3 regions of the Sodalis sp. RH24 genome follow, and region 3 is predicted to be linked to each of the others. Evidence: predicted binding sites of a transcription regulator. Region 3 holds the regulator's gene; each other region holds the start of a gene.

Region 1 (9,766 bases), 1.4 Mb from region 3:
TTTGGTTTAATCACTTGTCGCCGGAAATCATCCAATTGGTGGTAGACAAGTTTATCGTGGAACTGCAGGCGCAGCTGGATGCCAAGGGCGTGTCGCTGGAAGTCAGCGATGAAGCCCGCGACTGGCTGTCCACCAAGGGCTATGACAAGTCCATGGGCGCGCGGCCGATGGCCAGGGTGATGCAGGAGAACCTGAAGAAGCCTCTGGCCAACGAACTGCTGTTCGGGTCGCTGGTCGATGGCGGTTCAGTCACCGTAGAGCTGAACAAGGACAAGAAAGAGCTGACCTACCATTTCCTCAGCGCGCAAAAACGCAAAGCGGAAGGCGTGGTCCACTAAACCCCGATCAGCGGGTAACGGGCAAGATAAAAAGGCGATGCGCTGCATCGCCTTTTTTTATTCCCCCAGCGGAGCGGCGGCGGACGAGGTCCGGCTGCGCGACAGGGGGCCGGGCCGTGTTCCGGCACCGGCAGGTATCATTATGGAGTATCAGGTCGGCGCGGATAAACGCCCGCACGGCGCATATCGGCGGTAAGGAAGCCTATCAGCGGCTACGGAAGACAATGCGGCCTTTGCTCAGGTCGTACGGGGTCAGCTCAACAGTGACTTTGTCGCCCGTCAGGATGCGGATATAGTTTTTGCGCATTTTACCGGAGATATGAGCGGTTACCACATGCCCGTTTTCCAATTCCACACGGAACATGGTGTTAGGCAATGTATCCAGTACCGTGCCTTGCATTTCAATATTGTCTTCTTTGGCCATCGAATCCTCTAGGTTTAAATACCATAGTTTTTAACCGGCAAGATAATGCCGAAAAACCCTCATTATGTAAAGAAGTGATGAAGAACGCCGCATTATTCACAACGATCGGGGTCGCTGTCTACGCTGCCGGCAGAGAGGGTTTGTGGTTGCCAGCAATGGGGTGCCAGCGTTAAAGGGTGTAACTGACTCAGCAGGGTCAGATAGTCGCGTCGTGGTATTTCCCGTGCGCCTAACGAGGCCGTGTGTGAGTTCAATACCTGACAGTCTATCAGTTTTCCCCCTTGTTGCCTAAAGAAACGGCAAAAAGTCAGCAACGCCGTCTTGGACGCGTTGTCCCGGCGGCTGAACATGGATTCGCCGCAGAACAGGGCGCCCTGCGCCACGCCGTACATACCGCCCACCAGTTCATCGCCCTGCCAGACTTCCACCGAGTGAGCCTGTCCAAGGGCATGCAGGCGGCGATAGGCCAAAACCACCTCGGGGCCAATCCAGGTGCCTTCTATGCCCCGTTCGGCGCAGGCGGCGATCACCTCGGCAAACGCCTGGTTGAGCGTAACGCGAAACGGGCTGTGCCTGAGAAAACGTTTCAGGCTGCGGCTGATATGGAATTCCTCCGGGAACAGCACCGCGCGGGGATCCGGCGACCACCACAAGATGGCATCCCCCGGCGAGTACCAGGGGAAAATGCCCAGTTGATAGGCGGCCAGCAGGCGCTCGGGGGAAAGATCCCCGCCGAAGGCCAACAGCCCGTTGGGTTCATGCAGCGCGGATGTCGGCGCGGGAAATCGTATTGAATCCGGAGAAAGCCGGTACAGTCGCATAGCGCTTATTTTTTATTCTCCTCAACCGTCCGCTTTAGCGATAATTATACGCCACCCGGAGAGTGATAACGAAAATACCGCCCCTTTTCCGCCATCAGCGTCGCATGGGAGCCTTGTTCAGCGATCCCGCCCCGATCCATGACATAAATTCTATCCATCATATCCAGGCCCTGCAGCCGATGGGTGATAATCACCAGGGTCTTGGCCCGGCCCAACTGATGCAACGCGTCCAATACACGCCGTTCGGTGGCGGCGTCCAGCCCTTCGGTCGGTTCGTCGAGCAGCAGCAGCGGCGCGTCGTGGAGCAGGGCGCGGGCGATGCCGAGCCGCCGCTGTTCACCACCGGATAACTGCCGTCCGCCTTCGCCCAGCCAGGCGTCGAGGCCTTGGTTTTCCAGGAGCTTGTCCAGCCCCAGAAGCGAAAGGATATGGGCCAGCCGCGCGTCGTCCGCCTGGGCCGCGCCCAACAGCAGATTGTCGCGCAGCGTGGCGTTGAAAATATGCACCCGCTGGGGCACCACGCTCATCATGGCGCGCAGCGCCGGTTCACTCCAGCGCGCCAGGGATTGACCGTTTAACAGAATTTGCCCGCGGTCCACGTCCCAGGCGCGGGTCAGCAATTGCAGCAGGGTGGATTTGCCGCTGCCGGTGTGGCCCAGGATGGCGATATGTTCTCCCGCGTTTATCCGCAACGACACCCCGGCAACCGCCGGCAGCGGCTGATCGGGATAACGGAAACCGACGGCGTCGAGGACCAGCGCGGCATCGCCGCCGGCCGCCGGTCCGTCGGCCGGGAAAACCACCGCCGGGTCGCGGCCGATGACGTCGGCGATACGTCCGGCCGAGGCGATAACCTGGCCGAGATGCTGAAAGGCGCCGGCTACCGGGCCAAGCGCTTCGAACGCCGCCAGCGTGGTAAACACGAACAACGCAATCAGCGCGCCGGGATGACTGTCGCCGCCGATGCCGGCGGCGGCAAGCCACAAAATCAAGGTGACCGCCATGCCGGTTATCAGCGTCAGCATCCCCTGCGCCAGGGCGGCCAGGTTGGCCTGCTGCCGCTGACGTTGCTGCCAGCGCCGTTCAGTCTCGTCCAATTGCCCGCGGTAGCGCGCGGCGGCGCCGTAAACCGTTAGTTCGGCATTGCCCTGCAGCCAGGTGGCCAGGTGCTGCCGGTAATCGGCGCGCAGCCGGGTCAGCGCTTCCCCCACCGGCTTCCCGGCCCGATAGAACAGCGGAGGGACGATCAGCAGCACCGCCAGCATGATTGCGCCCAATGTCAGGGCCAGGGAGGCGTCGAGCCAGCTTAGCCCCACGGTGACCACCAGAATCACCACAAAAGCGCTCAGCAGGGGCGAGAGGACGCGTAAATAGAGGTGATCCAGGGTATCGACATCCGCCACCAGGCGGTTAAGCAGCTCCGCCTGGCGAAAACCGGCCAGCGCGCCGGGGGAAAGCGGCAGGATTTTTTGAAAGGTGTAGATGCGCAAATGCTGCAAGACGCGGAAAGTGGCGTCATGGCTGACCACCCGTTCCGCCCAGCGGCCGGCGGTGCGGGTTATGGCTGCGCCGCGCACCCCGGCGGCCGGCAGCATATAGTTAAAGCTGTATAAGCCCGCCATGCCCGCCAGCGCCGAGCCGGCCAGGAACCAGCCGGACAGGCTGAGCAGGCCGATGCTGGCCAGCAGCGTGACGATGGCCAGGAGCATGCCCAGGGCAATCTGGCCGGCATGGCGGCGATACAGGGCCAGGAAGGGGAATAATACGCGCATAGTCAGAGTCCTCCGCGACGATAGGCCAGCAGGTCGGCAAAGGGGCCGGGTAAAGAGGCCAACTGCGCATAGCGTCCCTGCTGCACGATTTGGCCGTTGCCCATGACCCAGATATCATCGAAATCGCGGATATCCGCCAGTTGATGGGTGACCAGTATCGTGGTGTGCCGCCGGGATGCCCGGTCCAGCGCCGCCGTGACCAGCTTTTCGCTGTGGGCGTCCAGGCTGGCGGTCGGTTCGTCGAGCAGCATCAGCGCCGGGGATTGCAGCAGGGCGCGTCCCAGGGCGACACGCTGCGCCTGGCCGACGGACAGGCGCGCGGCATTGTCGCCAAGCACGGTATCCAGTCCCTGCGGCAGCAGCGGTAAAAATTCGCTGATATAGGCCTGCTCCACCGCCTGTTTTAGAACGGCGGCATCCGCGTCGGGCCGCCCGAGCAGGATATTATCCTTCAGCGTCGGCGCGGGCAGGAACGGGTCTTGGCTGATCCAGCTCAGTTGGCTGCGCCAATGCGACGGCGACAGGTCGCGCAGCTCATGGCCGTTAACGCGCAATGAACCCTGGTAGGGCAGGAATCCCAACAGCACATGTAACAGCGAACTTTTGCCGGCCCCGCTTTGCCCGACGATGGCCAATCGCCGGCCGGGTTCCAGCGTGAAATTCAGCGGGCCGGCCAGCGCCGTGCCGTCCGGCGCCATGATGACCAGCTGTTCGGCGCGCAGGCCGATGGGGCCCAGGACGGGCGCGGCGAGACCCGCGCCCTGCGACTGCACGTCGGTCTCGAGAAAGGCAACCAGCGATTCCGCCGCGCCCACCGCCTGGGCCTTGGCGTGGTAAAAAGCGCCTAAATCCCGCAGCGGCTGAAAAAACTCAGGCGCCAGTATCAAGACCAGGAAACCGGCGAACAAGGTGACGCCGGTGCCGTAGCTGCCGAAGTGAAGCTCGCCGAGATACGAAAAGCCAAAATACACCGCCACCACCGCAATGGAAATCGAGGCAAAAAATTCCAGCACACCGGAGGAAAGAAACGCCAGCCGCAGGACTTCCATGGTACGTAAACGGAAATCGTTGGTGGCGCGGCTGATATGCTCGGTTTCCGCCTGCGCGCGATCAAACAGTCTTAGCGTGTCCAGGCCGCGCAGGCGATCGAGGAAATAGCCCGACAGCCGGGCCAGCGCCAGGAAGTTGCGGCGGTTGGCGTCGGCGGCGCCCATCCCCACCAGCGCCATAAACAAGGGGATCAGCGGCGCGGTGCAAAATAATATCAGCCCGGCCATCCAGTTCACCGGGAACACCGCCAGTAAAATCAGCAGCGGCACCAGGCCCGCCAGATACATCTGCGGCAGATAGCGCGCATAATAATCCTGCATGTCCTCAATCTGCTCAAGCAGAAGGCTGCTCCAACTGCCGGCGGGTTTGCCCTGGATCCAGGCGGGGCCCAGCAGTTCCAGCCGATCCAGCACCTGGCGGCGTATTTCCCGTCTCAGCACCTGTCCGGCGATAAAACCGACCCGCTCGCGCAGCCAGCCCGCCAACGCCCGCAGCGCAAACAGCGCCGCCATGGCGATAAACCAGCCCGTAAGCGCCTCGCGCGGCTGCTGCCCGACAATCAGCGCCTGCAGCAGATAAGCCAATACCCAGGCCTGGGCGATGATAACCAGGCCGCTCAGCAGGCCCAGCAGTAAAGAGAAACGAAGCCAGCGCTTTACCAGCGCGCTTTGCGACTTGAGCCAGCGGACAAGCACTTGCTGTCGGTTTTTATTCATTGAAGACAATTTCAGCCGGTGTGATGTGTATGTAAGTCGAAAATCCCATGTGGGGAAGCGAAAAGCCGGAAAAGGGCAGGCGTTCTCCAGCGTGCCGACATATTACCCTGTTGCGGCGGAGGTGAAAATAATAATGACATTTATCAGGGGACCTTTGCCTGCGGGCGCAACGGCATTTCAGCCGACTGGACGGCGCCGTGGGGATATGAAATTCTGCCGCTTTTTCGCATGCCATAAGTTGGGCGTTTTCATGGTATGCCGGGCGCCGGCATGCGACAAGGGGATGGCAGTCGCGCCATCCCCTCCCGGCATCAAATATCACATAAAACAAAAAGAAAGCGTTAACGTTGCAAACAGTGGTTTTGACGTTGTAACGGCATAGCGTGCGCTGGCGGCACAAAGCCCGGCTGGATGAGCCGCCGGGAGCGGCTCAAGCTCAGGGTCGCGCCGGGAGCGCGTCCCGGGCGGTTCAAAAAACGGGCTGGTTGTGGCGACAGGAACCGCGCATCAACGCCGCGCCTCGAAACGCCCTTACCGATCGTTTACCGGCACCAACCCGTCCAGATAACGTTCAGCGTCCAGCGCCGCCATGCAGCCGGTGCCGGCCGAGGTAATCGCCTGGCGGTAGATATGGTCCATCACGTCGCCCGCGGCAAATACGCCCGGAATGCTGGTCTGGGTGGCGTTGCCCGCAATACCGGACTGTACGCGGATATAGCCGTTCTCCAGCTCCAGCTGGTTGCCGAAAATCGCCGTATTGGGATGATGACCGATGGCGATAAATACGCCGGCGACCGCCAGCGTGTCGACCACGCCGCTGACGACGTTCTTCAGCCGCACGCCGGTCACGCCCATTTCATCGCCCACCACTTCTTCCAGGGTGCGGCCGGTATGCAGCACGATACTGCCGCTGGCGACCTTATCCATCAGGCGATCGATGAGGATTTTCTCCGCGCGGAAGATATCGCGCCGGTGGATCAGATGCACCTCGGTGGCGATATTGGACAGATACAGCGCTTCTTCCACGGCCGTATTGCCGCCGCCGACCACCGCGACTTTTTGCTGGCGGTAGAAGAAACCGTCGCAGGTGGCGCAGGCGGATACGCCTTTGCCCTTATAGGCTTCCTCCGACGGCAGGCCGATATAGCGCGCGGATGCGCCGGTGGCGATAATCAGGGCGTCACAGGTAAATTCACCGGTATCGCCGGTCAGCCGGAAAGGGCGGTTTTGTAAATCGACCTGGTTAATATGATCGAAAATGATTTCGGTGTTGAATTTTACGGCGTGGGCGTACATGCGCTCCATCAGCGAAGGCCCGGTCAGCCCTTCCGGATCGCCCGGCCAGTTCTCGACCTCGGTGGTGGTGGTCAGCTGGCCGCCTTGTTCCATACCGGTTATCAGCACCGGATGCAGGTTGGCGCGGGCGGCATAAACCGCGGCGGTATATCCCGCCGGTCCCGACCCCAGGATAATTAATTTACTGTGTTTCGCCGTAGACATATTTTCCTCGTTTAACTCACCGCTTAGATCCCAACTCGTCGATGATAAGAAAGTTACCAGACAATGAAAAGGATGCAAAAAGTTGTTGGCGATTTTTATCATCGTTATGGACTATCGATAGGCGGATTTTACCATCAATTAGGACATTATCGGGCTAAAAAGAGCCCTTAAGCCCCGGACAATGTGTTTCCGCAGGATTTAATCGGCATGTTGTTCTGATTTTTATCGTTTTACTTTGACAATACGCTGCGCTTTTGCGAAAACATCAGGGTAAGGAAAATGATGCGTTGGTTTCGGACAGGCAGTTAGCAAGGCAGTTGAAACAGTTGGCCCTAAAATAAAACAGACAACGGGTCTTAAAGCAAACCCTGATACATTGAAGTCGGCAGGGGTGTGGCAAGCACAGGGAAGGTACTAAGAGAGACAATAATAATGGTAGACAATAAAAAGCGCCCGGGAAAGGATCTCGATCGTATTGACCGTAACATCCTCAATGAGTTGCAAAAGGATGGCCGGATATCAAACGTCGAACTTTCTAAACGGGTTGGATTATCCCCAACACCTTGCCTGGAACGCGTGCGCCGTCTTGAGCGCCAGGGTTTCATCCAAGGGTATACCGCTTTACTTAATCCACATTATCTTGATGCGTCTTTACTGGTGTTTGTGGAGATTACCCTTAACCGGGGTGCGCCCGATGTGTTTGAGCAATTCAATACCGCCGTACAAAAGCTGGAAGAAATTCAGGAATGCCATTTGGTTTCGGGTGATTTCGACTATCTGCTGAAAACGCGGGTGCCTGATATGTCGGCCTATCGTAAACTGCTGGGCGAGACGCTGTTGCGCCTGCCGGGGGTCAACGATACGCGTACCTACGTGGTGATGGAAGAAGTGAAGCAGAGCAACCGGCTGGTCATTAAGACACGCTAAGTCATAACACAGGTGCAAATTTCACGTTTTATGGTTACACTCCTGTGCATTCATACAGTTTCAGCGCCGGCGGCATGACGGCCGGCGCTGTTATTAAGCTATTATATCGGTTATATCGGCATAGATAACCCTGGAGAGCCTTTCTTGAGCCAGGAATATACAGAAGATAAAGAAGTTGAATTGAAAACGCTCAGCAGCAGTCGCCGGTTACTCGAGGCTGTTCTGATTGTCATGGCGATTTTTGCCCTCTATTTGATGATTTCCCTGGTCAGTTTCAACCCTTCCGACCCCAGTTGGTCGCAAACTGCCTGGCATGGTCCTATCCATAACCTGGGGGGCGGCATCGGCGCCTGGTTTGCCGATACGCTGTTCTTCACCTTCGGCGTGCTGGCCTATGCCCTTCCGCCGCTGATGCTGATTTTCTGCTGGACGTCGTTTCGCCAGCGGGAAGAGCAGGACTATGTGGACTATTTTGCCCTGTCGCTGCGGCTGATTGGGACCCTGGCGCTGATCCTGACCTCATGCGGCCTGGCCGCGCTCAATGTCGACGATCTTTATTACTTTGCCTCGGGCGGCGTGATCGGCAGCCTGCTCAGCAACGCCATGCTGCCGTGGTTTAACGGCATCGGCGCCACCCTGACCCTGCTCTGCGTATGGGCGTCCGGCTTGACCCTGTTTACCGGCTGGTCCTGGCTCACCATTGCCGAAAAAATCGGCGGCGTGGTCATGGGTTGCCTGACATTTATGTCGAACCGCTCCCGCCGCGACGAGCGGGACTACGACGACGAGTACGATGACGAAGACCTGGAGGCCGCAGGGGACGACGCGGTCCGCGCCGAAGCGTTGGACGCGCTTGACCCGCTGCTGGCGACCTCCGGCCCTGATGCCGCCGGGACCAAGCCTGATGCCGCTCCCGCGGCTATCGGCACGGTGGCGGGGCCTTCCGCCACGTCCAGCCATCCGGAGCTCGCCGAGCAGACCGGCGACCCGCTGGCCGTCCCGCCGCCGGGCGCGGTGTCGCCGCCGGTGGCGGCCCCTGCGGCCGGCCCCGCGCCTGCCGCCGTCTACTCCCAGCAGCCCGCCGCGCCGGCCCCCCAGTCGGCGTCCGCGCAGGCTATCCCGCAATATCGTTTTGAGTTGCCGGACGCACCGTCCGTTCCTCCTTCCCAGGGCGGCTTTCCCGATGAAGACGATGATGGTCCGCAGATGGGCGACTGGCAGCACGACGGTGACGAATCGCACACGCCATACGATTTCAACGTGGCGCAGCGCAGCAGCGGGCAGGTCACTGCTTCCACGCCGCCTTATGACGCCGCCGCGCTGACCTTTATGCCGGCGTTCAGCGCCACCAGCGACGAAAATCCGCAGGTCAAGCAGGGCATCGGTCCTGAATTGCCGCGTCCTAACCGGGTACGCATCCCCACGCGCCGGGAGCTTGCCTCGTTTGGCATCAAGCTGCCGTCGCAGCGCAACGCGACGGCGACGGCGCAGCAACGCCCGCAGGAAGAAGACGCGCTGTCGCAGGCGCCGCAGTCCGAGGAAGAACAAGCCGCCGCCCAGCAGTCGGCGCTGCACCAGGAATTTCTGCAGCAGCAGGAACAACGCTATGGCGCGGCCGGGACCGAGGGCGACGACGAGGAAGAAGACGCCTGGCAGCAACAGCAGCTGGCCGCCGAATTTCAACGCCGGCAGGAGATGCGTGACGTGGCGGACGCCGACGAACGGGCCATGCCGACATCGCCGGTTTCGCCGCCGGCCGGCATTGATGCGCCTGCGGCGTTCGCTCCGCCGCCGCGGGCCGATCGGGTGGATGATACTCTCGCAGCCCGGTTTACGCCCTCCACGCAGCCTGGTCACGAGTTCGGTTCCGGCGCGTCGACCGCGGCCGGGCATGTTCCCGGCGGTTATGACGAGCAGGCTCATTCCCGCGCAGAGGATTATCCGGCCGACGGTGAGGACGCGCTGTCGGACGGGCATGTCCAGCCTTCGGCACGGCTAGGGGCAGGCGCCGCGCCGGCGCCATTGCCGTCGCCGGTGGGGGGGCGCGCGGTGGTTCAGCCGGCGGCGCCCGCCATGGACAGCCTGATCCATCCCTTCCTGATGCGTAATGAACAACCGTTGCACAAGCCCACCACGCCGCTGCCGACGCTGGACCTGTTAACGTCGCCGCCGGTGGAGGACGAACCGGTGGATATGTTCGCGCTGGAGCAAACCGCGC
Region 2 (9,766 bases), 470 kb from region 3:
TTGCTCAACGCTGGCCCCCGTGGCCTGGAGCGCCTGAAACACAATGGCCGCCGAGCTGGCATAGCCCACCAGTACGGCGATAAAACCGGCGATGACGGCGGAAAACGAGAGGTCGCGTAATGCGGAGCGAGGCGCCATGCTGATCATATCCTATTGCCGTGCAATGTTATAAATCACCGGGGCCATAGCGCCCCTGTTTCTGGTTGTGTTTTGCAATGTCGCCTTAAAACTTAACATTGTGCGCGACAACACTCAATCGCGAGCGACATACCGGGGAACGGCGAACGTGAAAACGCCGCTGGGAATGTAAAGCTACCGGTAGCATTTAGGTTATTTAATCAAGGTTTAGCCAGGATTGGCTATAATTCCACGATTATTATGAAATAGTCAGATTATGTGCTTATTTTTTGATAATGGCCATTAAATATATATAGTTGAACCGTTTGATTTATTTAAGGATGCTAATATATGAATGTGAATTTCCAATATGAGTCTTTTCAACTCAGTAACGTCATCATCATAAAAAACAATTCAGGTAACTCTGTCAACCTTACAGGCGAGGAAATAAAAAGTGTAATCGAAACGGGTTGCGAAAAAATAAATTTGCATAACTGTTTTACTCGCGCGGGTAATAACGACATTTATATCAAAAGCCAAAGCGGTGCTATATCCATCTCTGAAGGAGATATCCACTGTAATGTTCAATCTCAATCAGGAAAAATCAGCTGTGAACATGTTATTCTGTCTAACGTCGAAACCGACTCTGGAAAAATTAATTTAAAAAATGTCGAAAAGGCCGGATTTATAAAATCAATGTCAGGCAAGGTTACGCTTAATAACTCCATTGCGGACAGTGTGACTACCGCCAGTGGTAATTTGTCACTTGAAAACAAAAGCCATGTAAAAGGTGATGTCATTACTGCAGGCGTTTTTTCAATAAAAGACTCTGTCATAGATAAAACGTTGGAAATATGCTCGAATAATGTCACTATCGGTGCTAACTCAATCGTTAATGAAGTCTATATGAAAAAGTCTAATATAGAAGAAAATTTTATTAACTCTAATTACCAAAAAATCATTAGTATTAATGGAGTCAACTCTGGCAATATAAATATCATTGTTAGTGGCGTTAACTTCCCCCCCGGAAACTTAAACCTTGTTGGGGTAAATAATATTAGGTTCAGCACACAAAATCACGATTTTACCAGCGGACGCATAACTCAACCACAAGAAAATAGCATAACGATAGAAAATGACGCAGTGGTGAAATCATTGAGGTTTGACGGGGATGAATGCACCGTTATATTGAAAGGCAGCGCCCGTTTCGAAGGCGACCGCAATGTACCGGGGCTTACAGTCAAAAACGCATAACCCGCTTTGGCATCCGGTGCTGTTGACGGTAAAACGGCCTCATCGCGCGGCCGTTAACGGTATAACTCCCTCTCCGGTGATTGCAGATTCCGCCTGCTTCGCCAGTCGCCCAGCGTCAGGCTGGCCAGGCGCGCCACGCCCCGGTAGAACGGATGCTCCGTGCCTTGTTCCAGCAATGCCAGGTAGCGTCCCGACCAGGGCAATATATGCTGCGCCAGCAGGGCGTCCAGCACGCTTTCATTATTTTCCGCCAGCCAGGCGGCCAGCATCAGCAGCAGGCCGATATGGTCCTCCGGCTCGCCGTCCTGCTGCCGGGAGGCGATGCCTTCCTGCGCCAGCCAGCGGCGCAGCGCCACGGTGGATTCCCCAAACAGCACGCTTTCCTTATCGAGATAGACCGATCCCCAGGGCGGGGCGGGCAGGGCATAGGGGCCGATAAACAGATTTTGAAAGGTCTCCTCCAAAGCGTCATGCCAAGGCGCGGCCAGGCCCTGGCGAATCAGCGCCGCCGCGTCTTCGACGCCGCTCTCGACAGGCCATTCCCGCTCCCAGCCCGGGGCCGCCAGCGCTTTCAGCAGGCCGGCGTTGGGCGCCGACAGGGGCGGATAATACAGCAAGGCCCCCAGCGTGCGCCCGGTCAGGGCCATATTCACATCATTCATATCATCGCCCCTAACCGGCAATCGCCATGCCCACGGTCATATGCAGGCCGTAAAATACCGCCCGGCCGATCAGTTCGCCGCCGAGCACCAGCACCAGGCCCAGCGTAAGTCCCGCCAGCGGCGGCGTGTTGCCGCGCGCCACCGGCCACAGCCAGCAGGCGAGGCCCAGCGCCAGCAGCAGCACCCGTCCGGCCATCAGCAGGCCATAGTCGGGGATAAGCGCCGAGGCCTGCTGCACCGAACTGTGGATCGCGGCCAGCCCGGCGGCCTGCATCATCACCGCCGCCACGCTTATCATCACCGCGATAACGCTTATCCAGGGCAGGTAGCGCCAGCCCGGCCCGCGGATGCCCGCGGCCTGCAGCAGCAGGTAGCCCAGCAGCGGGCCGCCGATAAACACCGTCAGCACAAAGCCGAGCGGGGTATAGATATTATCCCAGGTGGGCACGGTATCAATCATATAGACCCGGCCCATGGCATAAAGAAATACCAGGCCCGACAGCGCGGTAATCACCAGCCAGATCTTGTTAAGCGCCCGGGGCATGTGGTTAAACACCGCCATCAGCCAGTAGATGCCGCCGAGGGCGAAAAACAGCGAACCGGTGGCGATTTCATTGCTCAGCGGCGAGGCGCCCAGGCGGTTAAGCGCGTTCATGGCGCGCATCGGCGAGCCCAGGTGCATCATCGAGGCGATAAATCCCAGCCCCATCAGCAGCCACAGGAAAAACATGGCCAGATGCACCCGCCGCGCCTGCTGCACCGTCAGGTTGCCGGCCAGCAGCACCATGGCCATCACCAGATAACCGCCGATTACGCTCTGGCCCGCCACGGTAAAAAACATCAGCGGCCATTCATGCCATCCGTTACCCATATCACACCTCCTTTGGATTGGCGAGAAAGCCGGTGGTGTCGCCCTGCGGGCGGCAATTGGCATTGGCTTTGATCACCAGGTTGGGCATGGTGAAATGCGCCGCCGGCAGCGGCGCCACGTCGGCCAGGTCGCCATACTTGTCGCGCAGTTCGCCGATAGGCGCCAAATCCAGCGCGCGCAGCGGGCAGGATTCCACGCAGACAGGTTTTTGTCCCACCGCCACGCGCTCATGGCAGCCGTCGCATTTGGTCATATGCCCCTTGGCCTCGTTAAACTGCGGCGCGCCGTAGGGACAGGCCATATGACAATAGCGGCAGCCGATACAAATGTCCTCGTTGACTACCACAAAGCCGTCTTCGCCTTTGTGCATGGCGCCGCTCGGGCACACTTTGACGCAGGCGGGATCCTCGCAATGATTACAGGCGATGGACAGGTAATAAGCGAACACATCCTGGCGATAGCCGGCGCCGTCCGCCTGCCAGGTGCCGCCGGCATACTCATAGATGCGGCGGAAACTGACATCCGGCCCCAGGTTCTTGTAATCCTTGCAGGCCAGCTCGCAGGTCTTGCAGCCGGTGCAGCGACTCGAATCAATATAAAAACCGTATTGCGTGCTCATTCACTACACCTTTTCGATCTGTATCAGGTTGGTATGCTGCGGATTGCCCTTGGCCAGCGGCGATGGACGCTGCGTGGTCAGGGTATTGATGCAGCCGCCGTGATCGATTTTATCCCCGGCCATATCGGCCTGATGCCAGGCGCCCTGGCTGACGGCCGTCACGCCGGGCAGGATGCGCGGCGTTACCTTGGCGTCGATCCTGATCTCGCCCCGGTCGTTAAAGACCCGCACCTTATCGCCGTTGCGAATGCCCCGGCTTTCGGCGTCGATAGGATTGATCCACACCTCCTGCGGACAGGCGGCCCGCAGCACGTCGATATTGCCGTAGCTGGAGTGGGTGCGCGCCTTATAGTGGAAACCGGCCATCTGCAGCGGAAAACGCGCGCGCAGCGGATCGTCCCAGCCCTCGAAGGTGGGGACATACCGGGGCAGCGGACTGATGCTTTCATCCGCCTGCAGTTGCCAGGTGGCGGCCAGCTGCGCCAATGCCGCCGAATAGATTTCAATTTTGCCGGAAGGGGTTTTCAGCGGATTGGCCGCCGGGTCCGCGCGGAATTTACGGTAGGCGACAAAGTGGCCGTCGGGATCCTGGCGTTTATAGATGCCTTGGGCTTTTAACTGCTCATAGGACGGCAGTTGCGGGTCCTTGGCCAGCATCTTGGCATATAAAAATTGCAGCCATTCGGACTGGGTGCGCCCTTCGGTAAATTTTTGCGCCACATCCGCGCCGAGGCGCCGCGCGATATCGCTGGTGATCTGGTAAATCGAGCGGCGCTCGAATTTTGCCGAGGTGGCGGGCTGGCCGAAAATCAGATACCCCATATTGGCGGCGTAATCGTTGGGGACGATATCCTCCTGTTCGGTGGTCATCAGGTCCGGCAACAGGATGTCGGCGTATTTCGCCGATGAGGTCATAAAGTTTTCAATCACCACGATCATTTCGCAATCGCGCTCGTTTTTCAGGACTTCATGGGTGCGATTGATATCCGAATGCTGGTTGACCAGGGTATTGCCGGCATAGTTCCAGATAAATTTAATCGGCACGTCGAGCCGGTCCTTGCCTTTTATGCCGTCTTTTAACGCCGTCATTTCCTTGCCGCGTGAGATGGCGTCGGTCCATAAAAATACCGGGATCTGGGTTTTCACCGGATTGGTCAATACCGGCAGCCGTTCGATGGTAATGGTGTAGGTGGACTCGCGGGCGCCGCTGTTGCCGCCGTTAATGCCCACGTTGCCGGTGAGGATCGGCAGCATGGCGATGGCGCGCGCGGTCTGCTCGCCGTTGGCCTGGCGCTGCGGCCCCCAGCCCTGGCAAATATAAGCCGGTTTGGTCGCGCCGATTTCACGCGCCAGCTTGATGATCCGATCGCGGGGGATACTGGTGATCCTCTCCGCCCACTCCGGCGTCTTGGCGATGCCGTCGTCGCCCTGGCCGAGGATATAGGCTTTGTAGTGGCCGTTGGCCGGCGCGCCGGCCGGCAGGGTTTTTTCGTCGTAACCGACGCAGTAGGTATCCAGAAACGCCTGATCCACCAGATTTTCACTGATCAATACCCAGGCGATCGCCGACACCAGCGCCGCGTCGGTGCCGGGGCGAATGGGGATCCATTCATCCTCGCGCCCGGCGGCGGTATCGGTATAGCGCGGATCGATAACGATCATGCGCGCGTTGGAGCGCTCGCGCGCCTGCTCAAGATGGTAGGTAATGCCGGCGCCGCTCATGCGGGTTTCCGCCGGGTTGTTGCCGAACATCACCACCAGTTTGGTATTAACGATATCCGAGGTGCTGTTGCCCTCGTTGCTGCCGTAGGTGTAGGGCATGGCGGCATTGATCTGGGCGGTGCTATAGGTACCGTACTGATTGAGGTAGCCGCCGTAGCAGTTCATCAGGCGGGTGATAAGCGAGCCCGACGGTGACGAGCGGGCGAAATTGGCGCCGGTGGCGCCGGAGGAATAATTGATATACACCGCTTCGTTGCCGTAATCCTTGACGATACGCTTGAGATTATCAGCGATGGCGTCCAGCGCTTCATCCCAGCTGATGCGCTGGAATTTGCCTTCGCCGCGTTCGCCCACGCGCTTCATCGGATATTTCAGCCGTTCCGGATGGTTCATCCGCCGGCGCATGGAGCGGCCGCGCAGGCAGGCGCGCACCTGATGATCGCCGTATTCATCCTGGCCGGTGTTATCGGTTTCCACCCAATACACCTCGTCGTCGCGCACATGCAGCCTGAGCGCGCAGCGGCTGCCGCAATTAACCGAACACATGCTCCAGACCACCTTATCGGCCGTTCCCGCGGTCGTTGCCGGGGTAACGGCCGCCCGGGCGAACAGGAAAGGGAGCTGCAGCGCGCTGCTGGCCAACAGCAATCCCCCGGTCGCCACGCCGCCTTTCACCAGGCTGCGCCGGCTGATGGCGGCTTCGCCAAGCAGGGTTAATGTCTTGTTCTTCATCTCTCACCCGTCACATTGCACACACAAAGCGTTGCAGCCCGCAATCCTATAAAGCCTGATAGTTACTGGGGTTACAATTCATGGGAGCATAATGCGCGAAAAACAGGCGGAAAAACTTGTTCCCGAACAAAGTCGCATAACAAAAAGGGTTTTTAAGAACCAAAAGTATGAGTTATGTCTCGTTTTATCATACAAATATGCGGCGCCAGGCCGGCGCATGGGCGCCAGCCACGCGTGATCTTAAATCCAATGATTATCAGCCGTTTGTCGCCGCCGTGGTTTTTCCAGCTTCACATGTTCCCCCGGTCGCATCTATACTGTATGTAAATACAGTATATGGAGTGGCCGTTATGAAGATTTATCCCGCGGCGTTGGGCATCGGCGTACCGCTGCCGTTTTTTGGCGATAAAGTCGCTGCGGGGTTCCCCAGCCCGGCGCAGGATTATGTTGAACATCGCCTGGATATCAACGCCATCTGCGTGCGCCATCCGGCCAGCACCTATTTTGTCCGCGCCACGGGTGAATCGATGATTGAGGGCAATATCCGTGAAGGGGATATCCTGGTGGTGGACAGCGCCCTTAAACCCGACCACGGCAATATTGTTATCGCCTCCGTCGACGGCGGCTTTACCGTGAAACGCCTGCAGCTTCATCCCCGCGCGCGGCTGATGCCGATGAATCCCGCCTTCGCGCCCATTCCCATTACCGAAGACAGCCAGGTGGAAATCTTCGGCGTGGTGACGTTTATCATCTACGCGGCGCTGTAGCCATGTACGCGCTGGTGGATATCAATTCGTTCTACGCTTCGTGTGAAACCGTATTCCGGCCGGAATTGCGCGGGCGCCCGGTGGTGGTGCTGAGCAACAACGACGGCTGCGTTATCGCCCGTTCCGCCGCCGCCAAACGCCTTGGCGTTGCTATGGCCGCGCCCTATTTCAAGATTCGCCGGCTGCTTGAACAACATGGCGTGGCGGTGTTTTCCAGCAACTATGCCCTGTATGCCGATATGTCGCATCGGGTGATGACCCTGCTGGAGGACATGGCGCCGGCGGTTGAGATCTACAGTATCGACGAGGCCTTTCTCAATCTCACCGGCGTCGGCCATTGCAGGGCGCTGGAACAGTTTGGCCGCGAGGTACAGCAAACCCTGTTGCAGTGCACGCATCTGCATTCGGGGGTGGGTATTGCGCCCAGTAAAACGCTGGCAAAGCTTGCCAACCACGCCGCCAAGCAGTGGAGCAAAACCGGCGGCGTGGTGGATCTGTCCTCGCCGCTGCGCCAGCGTAAGCTGATGGCGCTGATGCCGGTGGAGGAGGTGTGGGGCATAGGACGCCGGCTGGGCAAAACGCTGCGGGCGATGGGGATCGGCACGGCGCTGCAACTGGCGGATTCCCATCCGGCGTTTATCCGTAATAATTTCAGCGTGGTGCTGGAGCGCACGGTGCGTGAGCTGCGCGGCGAACCCTGCCTGGAGGTGGAGGAAATGCCGGCGGTGAAGCAGCAGATTATCTGCAGCCGCAGCTTCAGTTCCCGTATCACCCGTTACCAGGATATGCGCGAGGCGGTATGCAGTTATGCCGCGCGCGCGGCGGAAAAACTGCGCGGGGAAAACCAGTTTTGCCGGCAGGTCGCGGTCTTTGTGCGCACCAGTCCGCACGCGGCCGGCGAAATCTATTACGCCAACCAGGCCACCGGCCGCATTCCCGTCCCGACCAACGATTCCCGGGATATCATCGCCCAGGCGACGGCCTGCCTGGATAGCCTGTGGCTGGACGATCGGCGTTATCTGAAGGCCGGCGTCGTGCTGGGCGATTTTTATGACCGGGGCGTGGCGCAGCTCGGCCTGTTCGACCGGTATAAGCCGCACGTTAACGCCGAGGCGCTGATGGCGACCCTGGATAAGGTCAACCGCTCGGGCCGGGGGCAAATCTGGTTTGCCGGCCAGGGCATCCGCCGGGACTGGCAAATGAAACGCGACATGTTGTCGCCGGCCTATACCTCCCGGCTAAGCGATCTGCCCCGCGCGGCGCTCTAGGCCGGCGCCGGCCTGTAAATCCTCCTGGTGCGCGTCGACCCACGCGGCCAGGGACTGTAGCGGCGCCTTCAGCGTCTTACCCAGGGCGGTGACCTGATATTCAACCCGGGGCGGGATTTCGGCGAACGCGGTACGCCGCACCAGGCCCTTGGTTTCAAACGCGCGCAGCTGACGCGTCAGCTCCTTTTGCGTGATGGGGTAGACCCCGCGCTGCAGTTCGCCAAAACGCACCGGGGCGTCGATAACGATCAGCCGGTAGAGGATGGGAATGGCCCATTTGCCGGCCACCAGCTCGACAAAGGTAAGCATCGGGCAGGGCGTTATCGCCGGCGGCGGTAATATTTTTTTCGGTTGCGCAATCGTTCGGGTCGTCATTTCATCCCACTCGCCTCTTTAGTATCCTATTGGTACCTACTATCATTTTAATACTATCTTATAAATAATGGCATTTTTCACCTGTCAGAGAGATAAAAATGCCTCGTTTAGCCGATAAATTTGCCTTGATCACCGGCGGCACCAGCGGTATCGGGCTGGAAACCGCCCGTCAGTTCCTGGCCGAGGGCGCCACCGTCGCCATCACCGGACGCAACGCCGATGCGCTGGCGCGCGCCGCCGCGGATCTGGGCGAACGGGTGGTATGCCTGCAAAGCGACGCGGGCGATGTGGCCGCCCAGCCGCTCCTGGCCCAAGCGCTTGCCACCTTGTGGCCCCGGCTGGATGTGCTGCTGATCAATGCCGCCGACGTGACCCACCGTCCGCTGGAGGAATGGGATGAAGCCGCCTGGGATCGCCTGATGGCGACCAATCTGAAGGGGCCGTTTTTTTTGGTGCAGTCACTGTTGCCGCTGCTGCATGCACCGGCCTCGGTGATTTTATGCGGTTCGGTCAGCGCGCATATCGGCCTGCCGCAAAGCGGCCCGTATGCCGCCAGCAAAGCCGGACTGCTGTCGCTCTCCCGGACCCTGTCGGGGGAACTGCTGGCGCGCGGCATCCGTGTCAACAGCTTAAGCCCCGGCCCGACGCAAACCCCGGCGCTGGAAAAACTGGGCCTGGACGGGGCGGCCTATGCGGCCCTGCTGGCGCAAATCAAGCAACTGGTGCCGCTCGGCAGGCTGGGCACGCCGCTGGAGCTGGCCAAGGCGGCGGTCTATCTGGCGTCCGATGAATCGGCGTTTGTCGTCGGCAGTGAATTGATTGTCGACGGTGGCGTCAGCGGCTTATGATGTGCCGGTGGCCGGATAAGCCCTGGCTTTGCATCAGGGGCGCCGGCGTGGATAAGCACGTTATGATAACGGGTAGCGCTATGATTCATCTGAGGAATATGACCGCCGGGGAATACCCCGATTATCGCCATTTTTTTATCGGGGAATACGCCCGGGACCTGAGCGCCAACCACGGTTACGATATCGGGCAGGGCAGGATCAACGCCATCGCCAGCATTGACGGGTATTTACCGCAGGGGGTGGCGACGCCGGATAACCAGCTGTACTGCATCGAGGCCGGCGACGCGGCGGACCGGCAAGGCGTACCGCCGGTGGCGGGGTATTTATGGATCACGTGCAAAGACGAGGCGGCCTATATCTCCGATTTCTGCATCCTGCCCGCCTGGCGCCGCCGCGGGCTCGGACGCAGCGCGCTGGCGCAGCTGGATCAGCGGTTGCGCGCCCAGGGCGTGACCGAACTGGGGCTAAGGGTGGCGGCCGATAATCCCGGCGCCCGGGCGCTGTATGATGCCTGCGGTTTCCACGTTACCG
Region 3 (9,766 bases):
GGTGGCCTACTGGAACCGGCGCCACAATGAAGTGGCGCCGGGCAGTGCGATTTACGTGGGTTTTTCCTCGTGGTCATTGCCGCGGGCCTATCAGGACGTAAACGAAAAAATTGTTTCCTTGCTGACACACCGGATCCCTGACTGATGAAAACACAATATCTATTAAGTCTCATCGCGCTGTCAGTGGCCTCCGCTTGCCAGGCGGCCTCCTATACCGAGCCGCTGGGGCCATCGCAGATGGATATGGGCGGCGCCGGGTTATTGCAAACCCCCTCCGGGCGCATGGCGAAGGACGGTGAATTCAGCCTGAACTACCGGGATAACGATCAGTACCGCTTTTATTCCATCAACGTGCAGCTGTTCCCCTGGCTTGAAAGTACTATCCGCTATACCGACGTCCGTACCCGGCAATACAGCGCCAATGAAAATTTCAGCGGCGATCAAACCTATAAAGATAAGGGTATCGATCTTAAATTGCGGTTATGGGAAGAGGGGTACTGGCTGCCCGAGACCTCGGTGGGTATCCGCGATTTTGGCGGTTCCGGCCTGTTTGACAGCGAGTTTATCGCCGCCAGCAAAGCCTGGGGTCCCCTGGACTTCACCCTGGGGCTTGGCTGGGGCTACCTGGGCAACAGCGGCAATGTGAAAAACCCGTTCTGCGAAGTTTCCGATGGCTACTGCACTCGTAATAATGCCCACCGCAGCGCCGGTTCATTTAACACCGGCGACTTCTTTCATGGCCCGGCCTCGCTGTTTGGCGGCGTGGAATACCAAACGCCGTGGCAGCCGCTGCGCTTTAAGCTGGAATATGAAGGCAACGATTACGAAGGGGATTTTGCCGGCCGGCTGAAGCAGGACTCGCCGGTCAACGTCGGCGCCATATACCGGCTTGGCAAATGGACGGATCTTAACCTGAGCTATGAACGCGGCAATACCGTGATGTTCGGCGTAACATTTCGCACCAACTTTAACGACCTGACCCAGCAGCATCGCGACAGCGAAAAACCGGCTTATGCGCCGCAGCCGCAGACCGACATGCTCCAGCATCAGGTGGTGGCGCAGCAGCTGACCGATATGGACAGCAACGCCGGTTTTGCCGGCCCGCATATCCAGGTCAAAGATCGCACCCTGTATATGACCGGCGAGCAGTATAAGTACCGGGATAATGCAGAGGGTGTCGATCGCGCCAATCGGATCCTGGTCAATAACCTGCCGGCGAATATTGATACGCTGAAGGTGACCCAGACCCGGCAAAACCTGCCGCAGGTGACCACGGAAACCGACGTGAAGAGTTTGCAGGACACGCTGGCGGGCTACCCCCTGGGGCATGAGCAGCCGCTCAAGCAGCGCCGCACCGAGCCGGATGTGCCGAAAAACGCTGAACAGGGTTACTATATCGAACGGGACCGCCTGCAGCTTGGCTGGGCGCCGGTGCTTAACCAATCGTTCGGCGGGCCTGAATCGTTTTATATGTATCAAATCGGCGTCGAAGGCACGGCCAGTTATTGGCTGACCGACCATTGGGTGACCTCCGGTACCCTGTTCGGCAATATCATCAATAACTATGACCGGTTTAACTTTACCGCGCCGCCGAGCGACTCGCATTTGCCGCGCGTCCGTACCCGGATTCGGGAATATGTGCAGAACGATGTTTATATCAGCAACCTGCAAACCACCTATATGGATCGCCTGGGCGACGGCTGGTACGGCCAGCTTTACGGCGGTTACCTGGAAATGATGTACGGCGGCGTCGGCGGTGAAGTACTGTACCGCCCGCTGGACAAGAACTGGGCGGTGGGTCTTGACGGTAACTACGTCAAGCAGCGCGACTGGGACAATATGATGCAGTTCGCCGACTATACCGTGGCGACCGGCAACCTGACCGGCTACTGGCAGCCCGGCTTTTTGGACGGCGTACTGGTTAAAGCCAGCGTCGGACGATACCTGGCCAAGGATAAGGGCGTCACCTTCGATGTCTCGCGCCGCTTTGACAGCGGGGTCACCGCCGGCGCCTTTGCCACCTTTACCAATGTCTCCAAAGAGGATTATGGCGAAGGGTCGTTTACCAAAGGATTCTATCTCTCGATTCCGCTGGATCTGCTGACGCCGACGCCGAACCGCAGCCGGGCGCAGCTGAACTGGATCCCGCTGACGCGTGACGGCGGCCAGATGGTCGGCCGGAAATACTATCTGTACGGTCTAACCGAAGAACGTTCGCCGGCGCTGGAATAGCGGCGGGCAGATCTGATTTTAACGGCCTCCCTGCGGAGGCCTTTTTTTTGCCGCCGGCGCCTTAGCGCCCGGCGACCGGTATATTGCCGCCTGAAGAAACGCATTCTTCCCGCATCGGCAGGTTAATAAAATGGCGTTCTGAGCTACAATATCGGAGCTGACCACCTGAAACCATGGGGAACAGGATGACGGACGATCCCTCTATCGCCTTATTGGCATCCATTACCTGGCTGACTGACCAGGATCCGCCGCCATCGCCCGCCCTGGCGGACTGGTTGATGGAACAAGGGTCGATGACCCGGCGCTTCGAGCGCCATTGCCGGCGGGTTACCATCCGCCGCGGCCGCGAAGGTTATTTCCCGGCCCAGGCGCTGGGAGACGATATCGCTCTGTTGCCGCCAAGCGATCGCTACTGGCTGCGCGAAATCGTCTTATGCGGCGATGAACGGCCCTGGCTGGCCGGCCGCACCCTGGTGCCCGAAAACGCCATGAACGGAGCGGAGTGGGCGCTCACCACGCTGGGAGATATCCCCCTGGGCCGCTGGCTGTTCCGCGGCCGGGCGCCGGAGCGGGACTTTATCCAGCTGGGCCGCGCTGACGGCCTGTGGGCGCGGCGCTCCTGCCTGCGGCCGGACGGTAAGCCGTTATTGCTGACCGAACTGTTTTTACCCCAAGCCCCGCTGTATTGTTAAGCGCCGTGCGAGAATGATGAAGTAAAGGAGAAATAAGTGGAACAAAGCGCCACGATGGGCAAATGGCAGGCCTGGTGCCGCCTGATGCGCATTGATAAACCCATTGGTTCTCTGTTATTGCTTTGGCCGACCCTGTGGGCTTTATGGCTGGCGGGAAGCGGCACGCCCGCTTTCGGCACGCTGGTGGTATTTGTCCTCGGGGTGTTTTTCATGCGCGCCGCGGGGTGTGTCGTCAATGATTATGCCGATCGCAAGATAGACGGCCACGTCAAGCGTACGGCATCCCGCCCTTTGCCCAGCGGTCTTATCAGCGAAAAAGAAGCCAAGATCATCTTTGTGGTCCTGGTGGGGGTGTCGTTTGGGCTGGTGCTGACGCTTAATACCATGACCATTGCGCTATCGGTGGCGGGACTGGCGCTGGCCTGGGCGTACCCCTTTATGAAGCGGGTAACCCATCTGCCGCAACTGGTGCTGGGCGCGGCGTTCGGCTGGTCGATACCGATGGGCTACGCGGCGGTCAGTGAGTCCTTACCTCTTTCCTGCTGGCTGCTGTTTGCCGCCAATATCCTCTGGACGGTGGCGTACGATACGCAGTACGCCATGGTGGATCGCGATGACGATATCCGTATCGGCGTCAAATCCACCGCCATCCTTTTTGGGCGCCATGACAAACTGATTATCGGCCTGCTGCAAGCGGCGACGCTGCTGTTGCTGGTCTGGCTGGGAATACGGTCTGCGCTGGGGGTGATGTTCTATACGTCCCTGGCGCTGGCGGGGGCGTTATTTGTCTATCAGCAAAAACTGATCGCGCGGCGGGAACGGGATGCCTGTTTTAAAGCTTTTTTAAACAATAACCTGGTGGGCATGCTGATTTTTATCGGTATTGCCCTGAGTTTTTTCGGCCAGGGCCGTTTATAGCAGCGCGGTAAAGACGGGCGATGCGTCGGCATACGCCCGTTGCTTTCTTACACCGTGGACGGGGAGGCGTCTTCCGGCGTTGCGGCCAGCAGGCTGGCGCTGTTAATGGTCAGCTGTACCTCCGGCGTCATCAGTTCGCTCAGGATTTCGCTCATCTCATTGACCTTCTCGCCGATGGCATCGCCGGTGTCGCTAATATAATGTTCATCCCGCAGCGTCGCCACCAGGGTGGAGAATACCGCTTTATCAAAAAACTCCGGCGCGTTGATGCCATGCAACACCGAAAGTCGCTGGGCCATAATCCGGCTTTCCTTCTCCAATGTGCTGCGATTGATCCGGGGATTAAAACGCAGCAATGAAAAGGTAATGGCATACCGTTGCAATGTCTCGCGCACGCCCGCCGCCAGCAGTTGCAAGGTAAATGATTGCGGAGGGTTCAAGAACAACTGCCCCTCGCGCTCGGCAATCAGCTCCTGGCGCGACAGTTCCCCGATGAGCGCGTCGATGACCGGGCCGAGCTGCGACGTCTCGTAGCGCATGAACAGCTCGGCTTTCATCAGTGGGTAAAGCAAATCGATACGGCGTGCCAGCTGCGCGCGATCGATGCCGGGATGGCCGATAATGATACTGGCGACCAACGCGGGCAGGATAAACAGATGCTGGATATTATTGCGGTAATAGGTCATCAGTACCGCCTGCTCGCGGGACAGGTAGATGATATCGCCAATGGTATCCTGCTCGACGCTGAATTTGTTCATCGCCAGGGCATGCTCCAACAGGTCCTGCGCCGTGGTGTCCGGCACCGTGACGTCATCGGCGTAGGGCACATTGCGCATCAGTTCCAGATAGCAGGCCAACTGCTGCAAAAGCTGCTCGCGGGTTAACGAACGCTGGCGGGAGGCCAGCAACACCGTGGAACACAGGTTGATGGCGTTTGCCGCCGCGGCGTTATTAATGCGCACCATGATTTTCGCGGCGATGTCATCCACCGCCGGCGCCAGCCAGCCGGGACGCTGGGCTTCGATGGGGTCGATGGAATCACGCCAGTGCGGTACCTGCTGGTTAAGATAGGCGCTTAACGACAGCGGCTCGCCAAAATTGACATAACCCTGTCCCAGGTTGCGTAACTTACGTAAACCGCGCACCATCTGCACAAAGCCTTCTTTTTCCTTGGTGGCGCCCCGTAATTCCTTGGCGTAGGTCGCCACTTCCATAACATGTTCATAGCCGACATAGATGGGCACCAGCGTAATAGGCCGGTTGCCGCCGCGCAGCATCGCCTGGATGGTCATGGTCAATGTGCCGGTCTTGGGATCGAGCAGGCGCCCGGTACGCGACCGCCCGCCTTCCATAAAATATTCCACCGAATAACCCCGGGTAAATAACTCACCCAGATATTCGCGGAATATGGTGGAGTAAAGTTTATTGCCCTTGAAGGTACGCCGGATAAAAAACGCGCCCAGCCGACGAAAAATCGGACCCGCCGGCCAGAAGTTCAGGTTAATGCCGGCGGCGATATGCGGCGGCACCAGCCCCTGATGATACAGGACATAGGACAGCAGCAGATAATCCATATGGCTGCGGTGACAGGGCACATAGACAATCTCATGGCCGTCCTCGGCCAGTTGCCGGACGCGTTCGGCATTGCGCACGTGCAGGCCCTGGTATAGCCGGTTCCAGGTCCAGCTTAATACCCGATCCGACAAGCGCACGGCTTCATAGGAAAAATCCGCCGCAATTTCTTCCATCAGCTCGATGGCGTTTTGCTGCGCTTTATCAGTCGAGATTTTTTTAGCGCGGGCTTCGTCCTCCACGGCTTTTTCAATCGCCTTGGACGCCAGCAGCTTATTAAATAAATCCTGACGGACAGGCAGCCGCGGCCCCACAGCCACCAGGCGTTGGCGGGCAAAATGAATCATGGCGACGCGTGCCAGCTTCTGCGCGATGGTTTTATCGGTGCCATGCTCGGTCGCCATATAGCGCATGGACAGCGGACGGGAAAAACGCACAAAGCTGTCGCGCCCCAACCACAAGACGGCGATAAACTTCTGGAAACCATTGAGGAGGCGCAACTGGGGCGCCGGCTGGTTCTGCTGCGCTTCACGGCCGGGCGATCGTCCGAACATAACGGATACCGGCACCATCTGGACATCAAGCTGCGGATTATTGCGATGTAAATCCAGATAATCGTGAAACAGCTTCACGGATTCCAGTTTTTCGGAAAAATAGCGAAAAATACGGGGGCCATCGTGGATAAAGACGTAGCGCGGCAAGACGACGCCGTCGATCTCCAGCGGTATCAGCGGATCGGACAACCCCAGTTGCAGACATTGCGCGCGCAGGGTGAGCAGGTCCGTCTTGGAGTTATAGGGCAAAACATACATCATTGGCCGCAGCGGGTCCAAGCCGGCTTCTTGCCGGGGATTGGCGGGAATGGCTTTACTCCGCACCAGTAGCCTGAGCGGTAAATTCAACAACGTATAATAAATAGTACGCCAGCCTGACATATCTTCGTGAAGCCTCTTGTTAGCATTGCGCCACAAGAATACCAGAAACCGCGCGACAGATCTGTGGTGATGCGAACGAGAAGAAACGGTAATATAGGCACAATTTTTCTTTAGCGCGCAAAATTATGGCAAACCAAACCAACGGACTTCGGCGCATCTTTAACGCCATGGGCTATTCCATAAAAGGATATCGCGCCGCCTGGCGGCATGAAGCCGCTTTTCGCCAGGAAGTGGTGGTTGCCGTGGTGGCGGTTGCCCTTGCCTGTTACCTGGAGCCAGAACCCGTGGCGCGGATTTTATTGATCGGTTCGGTATGGCTGGTGCTGATCGTTGAGATCGTGAATAGTGCTATTGAAGCGGTGGTGGATCGCATCGGGCCGGAGCTGCATCCACTTTCTGGCCGGGCGAAGGACCTGGGCTCGGCGGCGGTGACCCTGGCCATTGTTTTGGCGCTGTTCGTGTGGATAACGCTGTTATGGCGGTATATTCCTTAAAATGGCCGGTGCGGCCGGTCGTCGGCAGGGTTTTATCACATTTTGCAACGCTTGTGGTTTTCAATTGCTGCGGACCTGTATATACTCACAGAAAGACTGTATAAACAAACAGGGGACGGAATGAAAGCATTAACCGCCAGACAACAAGAGGTATTTGACCTCATCCGCGATCATCTTGCGCAAACCGGCATGCCGCCGACCCGGGCGGAGATCGCGCATCGTCTGGGATTTAAATCCCCTAACGCCGCCGAAGAGCACCTTAAGGCGCTGGCGCGCAAGGGCGCCATTGAAATCGTTTCCGGCGCCTCGCGCGGCATCCGGTTATTGATAGAAGAAGAAACCGGCCTGCCGCTGATCGGCCGCGTGGCCGCCGGAGAACCCCTGCTGGCCGAACAGCATATCGAAAGCCATTACCAGATCGATCCCGATCTGTTTAAGCCCCACGCGGATTTCCTGCTGCGTGTCAGCGGCATGTCCATGAAGGATATCGGCATCATGGACGGCGATCTGCTGGCGGTGCATAAAACCCAGGATGCCCATAACGGTCAGGTCGTGGTGGCGCGAATCAATGACGAGGTCACGGTAAAACGCCTGAAAAGACACGGTAACATCGTTGAGTTGCTACCGGAAAACAGCGAGTTTTCGCCCATTATTGTCGATTTGCGCGAGCAGGAAATGTCCATCGAAGGTTTAGCGGTCGGCGTTATCCGCAACGGCAACTGGATTTAACTCACGGTGCTCCATGGCATCCTGAATATCCCTTATCCCGCGTCAGCGAGGATTTTATGGCGGATAACCGGCGACGCGGAATGCGGGTTCGCCGCCATAAAAGTGCTGCGGCGCGGCCGCTGCCGCTAGCGGTATTTATATTTAGTTACAATTAGCGGTGTACGGGCTGATACCTTCTACCTACTGTTTTATTTCACCTTATAGCCCATACGGCGTTTATAACCCTGCCAATATGGTCTAATCATCTGCTGAATAAACCTTATGCCAAATCCCCTGCTATACTTTAGACATAGGGTTAACTTATGACATGCAGGTTTTGGGACGCAATACGTGTCCTCGCTATGCGCTAACAAAACCTGGAGTGGCAGATGTTGACTGAGAAACCGATAACCAAGGAGAACTCCGATGAACAAAGATCAAGCCAGCGGTAATTGGAAACAGTTCAAAGGTAAAATGAAAGAACAATGGGGTAAGCTTACTGACGATGATCTGACGGTAGTTGAAGGTAAACGCGATCAGTTAATCGGTAAGATCCAGGAACGTTACGGTTACGGTAAAGAAGCCGCGGAAACGGAAGTAAAGGACTGGGAAACACGTAACAAATATCGTTGGTAATGATTTTTGGAAATCATGACTAATGCATGACTAATGCATATTCACTGTGCGGTTATGGCTTCCTTAAGTGTTCCTACCCAAAGGTACAAGGACGTACCACCTATTTAATATGATCCTATCAGCATTCCTCTGTTTTGCGGCCTCTCCAATGTATTAACCAAACGCGTTATCTCACTTCAGCCATAATAAACGTCATTTGCTCCCGGGTTCTTGTAAAAGCCAAAATGGGACGCTAGCGTTTCTTTATCGCTACGCTATGATCGTGTCCGCAGTCCTGGGGATTGTCACAAGCTTGCACTTCGGCGCATAAGGTACAAAACCCGTGTGCCTCGACGACATTATGGCGCATGGCGAAACCCGTGGCTTGCGCCATTTTTTGCAAAATATCTTCAATGCCTTCGGTTGATTGTTCAGTCACCTGGCCGCAGCGATCGCAGATAAAGAAGGCGGAGGTGTGACTGGGCTGCTCAAAATGGTGGCAAAGAACAAAGCTGTTAGTGGATTCCACTCTATGGATAAAACCTTGTTCCAGAAGGAAATCCAGCGCGCGGTAAATTGTCGGCGGCTTTGCCTGCGGTTCCGTCGCCCGCAGCAGATCAAGCAGGTCGTAAGCACTGATCGCGCCATCCTGCTGTGTCATCAGGCGCAACACTTCCAGTCGCTGTGGCGTCAGGCGCACGTTGCGTTGCTCACATAATTGTTCAGCCTGGCTGAGCAATTGAGACTGATCGGTGGTATTCATAGCGTTTCCCCCACTGCTGATTTCCGCCCTCTATCTTATCATGAAGGCGGAAAAACGCCGAATATTGGCGTGTTTTAACCCATATTGTCACCGGCAAAAGGGTGAGGGGACGGGGATCGGGGGCAGGTTTCTTTAGCTGTGGCGTTCGAACGGAGCCGCTGGTTTTCAGCAAACGGGATAACGGATATTGATACTATCTGTGACGCTGTTGGCAATAGCAATTAAATGGTATATCACCTGTTTATTACTGGCCTTGGTTTTCCGCTTAATATTTATTTTGTGAGAAGAAAGCGTTTTTTCTTTAATGTGCAATTGGGTACAGATATACATGGTGTCATAACCTGACATCCACATGGTTAAAATTTCTACTTCGGTCTTGCTAAAACGCAGCGGAGAGAACCCGATGGCGGAATCGTCATTGCGCCAGGCTTTGGTGTCCATAAAGTAACGGATTATCATTAACAATGTGCTGATCTTTATAAATTTTGATAAAATAATCACATTGTCCCTGATCGGCACGAAATCATGGAACTTAATATTCTCATTACCAATGAAAATAAAAAAAAGCGTCAAAGGCCGTTCGTCAATAATGGATTTTAATCCTTCTCCATCCCCTTGATACTGATAAGAGTTTTGATTAATAAAAACTATCGAAGGATTGGCGTTTTTGCATCTCATTCGCAACGTGCTGATATTGTCCACATCGCGAATGGCGCCTTTGATACCGCTTGCCGACAATGAGCTTTTAAGCGCGCATTTAGTATAAGTGCAAGGATCGAGTATAAATACTGTCATAATAATATCTGCAATTAGATTCATCCTGAAATAAAAAGGATT

Evidence for each region. The regulator LexA, encoded in region 3, represses DNA repair genes until DNA is damaged. The targets are predictions, from matches to a motif close to TNCTGTATGTACATACAGNA.
Region 1: ACL2XG_RS08490 (DNA translocase FtsK 4TM domain-containing protein) is a predicted target of LexA. The motif match lies at 7,589-7,608, and genes of this name have one in related genera.
Region 2: umuD (translesion error-prone DNA polymerase V autoproteolytic subunit) is a predicted target of LexA. The motif match lies at 6,293-6,312, and genes of this name have one in related genera.

What each region holds. Positions count from the first base shown of each region.
Region 1 covers NZ_CP178729.1:1,847,272-1,857,037, reverse strand. The annotation lists gene clpA (ATP-dependent Clp protease ATP-binding subunit ClpA) at 1-338, shown strand, start outside; gene infA (translation initiation factor IF-1) at 544-762, opposite strand; gene aat (leucyl/phenylalanyl-tRNA--protein transferase) at 855-1,583, opposite strand; gene cydC (heme ABC transporter ATP-binding protein/permease CydC) at 1,628-3,355, opposite strand; gene cydD (heme ABC transporter permease/ATP-binding protein CydD) at 3,358-5,121, opposite strand; gene trxB (thioredoxin-disulfide reductase) at 5,653-6,621, opposite strand; gene lrp (leucine-responsive transcriptional regulator Lrp) at 7,054-7,548, shown strand; gene ACL2XG_RS08490 (DNA translocase FtsK 4TM domain-containing protein) at 7,693-9,766, shown strand, end outside.
Region 2 covers NZ_CP178729.1:2,789,228-2,798,993, reverse strand. The annotation lists gene ACL2XG_RS12860 (benzoate/H(+) symporter BenE family transporter) at 1-138, opposite strand, end outside; gene ACL2XG_RS12855 (hypothetical protein) at 469-1,371, shown strand; gene dmsD (Tat proofreading chaperone DmsD) at 1,425-2,033, opposite strand; gene ACL2XG_RS12845 (DmsC/YnfH family molybdoenzyme membrane anchor subunit) at 2,044-2,904, opposite strand; gene ACL2XG_RS12840 (DMSO/selenate family reductase complex B subunit) at 2,906-3,523, opposite strand; gene ACL2XG_RS12835 (DmsA/YnfE/YnfF family dimethyl sulfoxide reductase) at 3,527-5,977, opposite strand; gene umuD (translesion error-prone DNA polymerase V autoproteolytic subunit) at 6,328-6,744, shown strand; gene umuC (translesion error-prone DNA polymerase V subunit UmuC) at 6,747-8,012, shown strand; gene ACL2XG_RS12820 (winged helix-turn-helix transcriptional regulator) at 7,983-8,387, opposite strand; gene ACL2XG_RS12815 (SDR family oxidoreductase) at 8,486-9,235, shown strand; gene ACL2XG_RS12810 (GNAT family N-acetyltransferase) at 9,316-9,766, shown strand, end outside.
Region 3 covers NZ_CP178729.1:3,256,035-3,265,800, reverse strand. The annotation lists gene ACL2XG_RS14845 (capsule biosynthesis GfcC D2 domain-containing protein) at 1-145, shown strand, start outside; gene ACL2XG_RS14840 (YjbH domain-containing protein) at 145-2,232, shown strand; gene ubiC (chorismate lyase) at 2,418-2,924, shown strand; gene ubiA (4-hydroxybenzoate octaprenyltransferase) at 2,979-3,842, shown strand; gene plsB (glycerol-3-phosphate 1-O-acyltransferase PlsB) at 3,890-6,349, opposite strand; gene ACL2XG_RS14820 (diacylglycerol kinase) at 6,475-6,843, shown strand; gene lexA (transcriptional repressor LexA) at 6,964-7,572, shown strand; gene ACL2XG_RS14810 (CsbD family protein) at 7,978-8,187, shown strand; gene zur (zinc uptake transcriptional repressor Zur) at 8,420-8,929, opposite strand; gene rcsA (transcriptional regulator RcsA) at 9,095-9,724, opposite strand.